2 regions of the Blautia sp. DFI.3.45 genome follow, and region 1 is predicted to be linked to the other one. Evidence: riboswitches for the same ligand, from Rfam matches in the RefSeq annotation. Region 1 holds a riboswitch; the other holds the start of a gene.
The links. A riboswitch is a leader RNA that binds a small molecule or an ion and turns the genes downstream of it on or off. The one in region 1 is predicted to bind thiamine pyrophosphate.

Region 1 (3,426 bases):
CCGTCTCAGTCTATGACAAATTTCTTTGGATGGATTGAGGTGGGATATATATTTTCTGATGAAACAACCTTTGAAGATGTACTTTTATCTGTGAAGAAACAGTTCGAAGAAGAACTGGTAAAAGAAAAGATTGCCATGCATATGAGCGGATATGTGCGCATTGAGAAGAATCCTTTTGTACGTGCTGTTCCGTTGGAGATCAAGAAATATTTTCTGATGATCGGAGCCAATCTGGGAAGCAGGAGCATTACGGCAGTTTATTCTAATATCGGCATTATTCGTTTGCCGGAGGAGTACAAAGAATATATTCAGCATTTTGGGATTTTTGCAAGTACCAATTCTCTGCAGATGTGTTCCTGTTCTTATGGGGATGAGATGGTACTGGGATTTACTTCCAAGATACCGGATGACAGTATCCAGAGGAATTTCCAGCGGATGCTCGGCGAGGAGAATGTTTCCCACAGAGAATTAAAGAATGAATTTCCGGGATATGGGGAAAAGCACAGGCTTGAGAAAAAAGAAAATCAGAAGGTTATCCAGACTTTCAGCTTCCTGTGTCTGGCAATTGCGGTAATCTGCGGAATGATTAATTTTATGATGGCAGGTGTACTGAACTGGTTCTGGTTTGCAGGAGCAGGATGTGCCTGTGCATGGCTGGTTGTTATGGTAGCATATTATAAACGCAGGAATATTCTGAAGAATGAAATGTGGCAGCTTTTGCTCATATCAGCAATCGCAATCCTATGGGACCGGTTTACCGGATGGAAGGGCTGGTCTGTGGATTTTGTGATTCCTTTCGGGATATTGGCAGTGCAGTTTTCTGTTCCTGTGATCGCAAAAATAAACCGTCTGGAAAGGGAAGAATATCTGTTTTATCTTGTACAGGCCGGAATTGCAGGACTGATTCCGATGATATTGGTTTGGACTGGAATCGTGCAGTTTGCCGTACCTTCAGTAATCTGTGCCGGAATCAGTTTTCTGACATTGGCTGCACTGTTTATCTTCTGCAAGAAGGATACGATGCGGGAGTTTCATAAGAAACTGAGGATGTAGAAATATGGTCTTGACACACATGGGATAAAAGATTATACTTTATCCATGTAAAGAAAGGGGAGCTTGTGAGTGCAGGCTGAGAGGAAGTCATCAACTTCGACCCATATACCTGATTTGGATAATGCCAACGTAGGAACCTATAAGATATGATTTTAAAGGGAGATGACTGGCATCTCCTTTTTATTTATCTCATGCATTTGAAGAAATTCAGCTGTCCGGTAATCAATCTGTAATAAGTGAGAGAAAACCGGGGGCTTACAGGGAAATTTACATTATAACAGATGAATATTGGGAAAGATGAGAGTGAACAGAGTTCATGAAGGGGTGCACCACCGCGGGTGTATTCTTTTGTGGACTCTTTTTTATGTTGTAGAGGCCGGACCTTCTTTTCCCGGAAAGGAGAAAGTATGCTTATTACTGTTAATGGAAAAACAAAAGAATTGCAGAATACTCTTACAATAGGGCAATATTTGGAGGAAAACAGCTATGTGCCCAGCCAGATCGCAGTAGAATTAAATGAAAGAATTCTGTCAAAAGCCGAGTACAGCACTACTGTTTTACATGAAAATGACATACTGGAAATAGTCAGCTTCATGGGAGGTGGAAGATAAACAGGAATATCCTGATATCACATTATAATATACGAAAGAAGGACTTAAATTATGAGTACAAATAATGAAGACAAACTGATTCTGGGAGGTCATGAATTTACTTCCCGTTTTATTCTGGGATCCGGAAAATTTTCTCTGGATCTGGTGAAAGCATGTATTGAAAAGGCAGATGCGCAGATCATCACTCTGGCTCTGCGTCGTGCCAATGAAGGTGGACTGGCAAATATTCTGGACTATATTCCGAAAAATGTTACTCTTCTTCCCAATACTTCAGGTGCCAGAAATGCAGAAGAAGCAGTTCGTATTGCCAGACTTTCCAGAGAAATCGGATGCGGTGATTTCGTAAAGATCGAAGTGATCCATGATTCAAAATATCTGCTTCCGGATAACTATGAAACTGTCAAAGCTACAGAAATTCTTGCAAAAGAAGGATTTGTAGTAATGCCTTATATGTACCCGGATCTGAATGCTGCCAGAGATCTGGTAAATGCCGGAGCTGCCTGCATCATGCCGCTGGGTTCTCCGATCGGCTCTAATAAAGGTCTGTGCACTAAGGAATTTATCCAGATTTTGATTGACGAAATTGAGCTCCCAATCATTGTAGATGCAGGAATCGGACGTCCTTCTCAGGCGTGTGAAGCCATGGAGATGGGGGCATCTGCAGTTATGGCAAATACTGCGATTGCCACAGCAGGTGATGTGCAGATAATGGCTGAAGCATTTAAAAAAGCTATTGAAGCAGGACGAAGTGCATACCTTGCCGGACTGGGAAGAACCCTGGAAAAAGGTGCAAGCGCATCCTCTCCACTGACTGGTTTTCTTCATGAGTAATAAATAAAAAATCATTCTAAAATGAGATTTTTGATTATAGCAATCCTCGTAAATAATGCATTTAAGACAGTTCAGCAGCGTGCGAAAGACAAGGAAGATATCTGCAGGCGTGCTGACGCACGGCAAAGATATCTGACGCAGGATTTCACACTCTGATGGGCTGGATTAAGATGCATTATTTTAGAGGATTGCTATAACTGCGGAGTAGGTATTAATTTATAGGAAAACGAAAGTTGCCAAATGGTAATAAAGAGGAGAAAACATCAATGGAAACAACAGAAAAAAATATGGAACATGGGGAACACTTCAACGAAAGTATTGTCAATGAAGTGATTCTGGAAGATATGAAAAAGAACAGGATCGATCATATGAAATATCTTCCGGGAATGGAAGTACTGGAAGAATCAGACGTGATGGATCAGGTTATTTCTGCCATGAATGCTTACGATTATGATAAATATACAGAGGCAGATGTACGCAGGGCACTTGCTCATGATAACCGTACACCAGAGGATTTTCAGGCACTGCTGTCTCCGGCTGCATTGCCTCTTCTGGAGGAAATCGCACAGGCTGCGCAGAAAGAAACCAGGAAACATTTTGGGAACAGTGTGTATATGTTTACCCCTATTTATATTGCAAATTATTGTGAGAATTACTGTATTTACTGCGGATTTAACTGCCATAATAAGATCCGCAGAGCAAAGCTGAATGCAGAAGAGATTGATAAGGAAATGGCTGCTATCGCAAAGACAGGACTGCAGGAAATCCTGATTCTTACAGGAGAGAGCAGAGCAAAATCTGATGTAAAATATATCGGAGAAGCATGTAAGATTGCCCGGAAATATTTCAAAGTAATCGGACTTGAAGTTTATCCTATGAATTCAGATGAGTATGCACATCTCCATGAATGCGGAGCTGATTATGTAACGGT
Region 2 (3,426 bases), on a different contig from region 1:
TGGAACAACATCCACGGCACAACCGACAAACAGGAGAAAAATGAAAAATAAAACACGATAACCGGTCCCTTCACTCCGTGAGTTCCCAGTACACGCACCATCGTATAGGCAATTCCTGCCCCCAGTCCACCGCAGACTCCTATCAGTGCCGGAACAAGTGCCGCATTCTGAAATCCCGGTTTCACTACAAATAAACATCCTATAAACGCCAGCGCAACACACGCAGCCTGCACCGGTCTGATCTTTTCCTTTAACAAAAGGAATGAAAAAATAATCGCAAAAAACGGAGATAACTTATTCAGAATCGATGCATCTGCCACCAGAAGATGATCAATTGCGTAAAAGTTACACAGAATCCCCAGTGTCCCGCACACACAACGCAGGATCAACGGTCCCCAGTATTTCTTATCCACCTTCGGCACTGTACGATTTTTACAGAGAATCACCGCTGCAAACACCGCCGCCACCAGATTCCGGAAGAAACTCTTCTCCACAGACGGCAGATCACCTGCCAGACGTACACTCACATTCATACAAGCAAAGAAAAACGCCGACAGGATGATCATTATCATACCCTTTATGTAATTTTCCTGTTTCATCAGATTTAACCTGCCTTTCTGTCCATGCAGACAGCTTCTTTTTATCATATGCTGTCTGTCATCTACCTGTTAATCATAGCACGGACAATCGTTTTAGTACAAATAGATTTTTTATTTCAATTCGTCCTAAGCCATGATATGTTACTGTTCACTCCGTTCTCAGTAACACGCTTCGCGATGCACAGAATTTATGCTAATCGCATAAATTCGCGCGGTATATCTCGGGTTTTCTGTGACCTTCGCTCACAAAAAACACCTCGCGGGATATTACCAGTGAACAGTAACCATGATATACTATAAGAGCTATCGAACCTCCAGCAGAAAGGAGGTGAGTTTCATGGAAGAAATTCTCGTCACATTTCTTGTCTCTGTTTTAGCAGGCGTAGTTAGCTACTACATATGCAAATGGCTGGACGGCAGACACTAGACAGCAACAGCCCAAACGGAACAGCTCACCGTAACGAGCAAGAAAGCCCTCAGAGCTGCAACTCTGAGGGCTTTTATTTCTTTAGTTCGCTTCATGGAATCTCGTCACATTCCTTAGCTACTGTTAGTATATGCTGAAAAAAATAAAAAGTCAACTTAAAAATAATATTAGGTAGTGTAAATTTACGTTACTGTTCACTCCGTTCACAGTAACGTAGCCAAAATTCATTCCAGATTGCCTGCGGCAATGGAATTTTGGCTTGTATGTCTCGGGATTTTGGCATATTCATGCCAAAACACCTCGCGGGACAGTGGCGTGTGAACAGTAACAAATTTACTGTAGAAAATTTACCCTGCTTTTACATCCCATTGACTTTTCCAAAAGCTTGTGTTACTCTAAAGCGTGTTTGAAAATTGTAACGCACATCTTGCGTAAAGCATTTTTCAAATACGCTCTAACAAAAGAAAATCTGCATAATGGATAATAACAACGGGAGCCTGTGGGACAGGCTGAGAGGAAGATAGATCTTCGACCGCACCTGATATGGATAATGCCAGCGTAGGGACTGTATTTGTATATTAAAATCTGCCAGTGTGTTATTCCGGCAGATTTTTTTGCAGGATTTTATCTGCTTCCTGCACAACTGATAATGTCTGCTTCGGCAGACCAAATCTTCATTTCAAGGAGGTTCATTATTATGAACACAGACAGATCAAAAACACTCAGAATGGTCATGCTCGCCATGATGGTTGCCATCGGCGTTGTCATCTCACCTATTCTGAGAATCGAGGGTATGTGCCCTACTGCACACCTGATAAACATCGTCTGTTCCGTACTTCTGGGACCGTGGTATTCATTGCTTTGTGCCACTCTCATCGGAATCATCCGAATGATGTTTATGGGTATCCCGCCACTTGCACTGACAGGTGCCGTATTCGGCGCATTTTTATCAGGCGTTTTCTACCGCGCTTCTCATGGAAAGATTATCTGCGCAGTGATCGGTGAAATCTTCGGAACCGGTATCATCGGCTCTCTGGTTTCCTATCCTGTAATGGCATTTCTTATGGGCAGAAGCGGACTGAACGCATTTTTCTATACACCAATGTTTCTGGCAGCAACCTGCATGGGCGGCACCATTGCCTATTTCTTCCTGAAGGCCTTAAGTCACGCAGGAATGCTTGCCAAATTTCAACAAAGCCTTGGAGCAAAAGTATATGATCGTAAATCAGACAAATCCCAGACAATTAACCAGAGCAGCACAGCCGCTGATTCATTGCATCACTAATCCGATTTCTATTCATGACTGTGCGAATATTATTCTGGCGGCCGGAGGCCGCCCGATTATGGCAGAACATCCGGCAGAAGTAGCTGAAATCACCAGAAGCTCTCATGCACTGGCACTGAATCTTGGAAATATCACTGATGCACGTATGAAATCCATGCCTGAATCTCTGAAAATCGCTGCCAGTCTCCACATACCCGTTATGCTTGATCTGGTAGGAACCGCCTGCAGCAATCTGCGCTATGAATTTGCGCAGAAGCTTATGAACATCCACATGCCCGAACTCCTTAAAGGAAATATGTCTGAACTTCTTGCCATATCCGGACAGACTGCACATGCAATCGGAATTGACGCAGGTGTACAGGATGTGCTTACAGATGCCAATCGTTCCCATCTGAAAGAACTTTTCCAGGAAAAAGCTTCCCAATGGAATACCACACTTCTTATCACAGGCAAGGAAGATATGATCGTCTCCGCCAGTAAGTGTGAATTTATCACAAACGGTACTCCTGCCATGTCACAGATCACAGGAACCGGATGTATGCTTGGAATGATCTGTGCCACCTATCTGGCAGTTACAGACCCATTTACAGCTGCCGTCTCAGCAGCCAGAGAATTTGGCACAGCAGGAGAAAGAGCAGAGAAAAACAGCTCCGGACCCGGAAGCTTCCAGACAGAGCTGTTCGATCAGTTTTACAATCTTTTATAATCTACAGTTTATCAATAATTTTTTTCATAAAAAAGTTCCCGTCAGACAATATGGACAAATTTCTTCCATATCATCTGCGGGAACTTTTTTATACTATTTCCGCACTGCGCATTTTTCCCAGTTCTCGTCTCGCAAACACAATCGCCAGCGCAAATGCCGCTGCATCTGCGATCGGTCCTGCATACATCACTCCATCAATTCCCATAAACAACGGGAAGATAATGATCAATGGCAGAAGAAAAATCACCTGTCGTGTCAGAGACATTACAATACCCAGCTTCGCCATACCGATAGAAGTAAAGAAACCGGAAGATACCGGCTGGATACCGTTTGCAAAGGTCATAAACATAAATATTTTCAGATAACGTTCTGCAAACTGAAAATACAGATCACTTCCTGTTCCGAAGAT

Region 2: another riboswitch for thiamine pyrophosphate. It lies ahead of thiW (energy coupling factor transporter S component ThiW); the one in region 1 lies ahead of thiS (sulfur carrier protein ThiS).

The regions. Positions count from the first base shown of each region.
Region 1 is NZ_JAJDMI010000001.1:75,388-78,813, forward strand. Features, by position in the region: gene LJE09_RS00350 (DUF6320 domain-containing protein) at 1-1,053, shown strand, start outside; TPP riboswitch at 1,099-1,207, shown strand; gene thiS (sulfur carrier protein ThiS) at 1,461-1,664, shown strand; gene LJE09_RS00360 (thiazole synthase) at 1,716-2,495, shown strand; gene thiH (2-iminoacetate synthase ThiH) at 2,762-3,426, shown strand, end outside.
Region 2 is NZ_JAJDMI010000065.1:3,041-6,466, reverse strand. Features, by position in the region: gene LJE09_RS15645 (DMT family transporter) at 1-599, opposite strand, end outside; TPP riboswitch at 1,506-1,609, shown strand; gene thiW (energy coupling factor transporter S component ThiW) at 1,724-2,311, shown strand; gene thiM (hydroxyethylthiazole kinase) at 2,241-3,017, shown strand; gene LJE09_RS15630 (MATE family efflux transporter) at 3,106-3,426, opposite strand, start outside.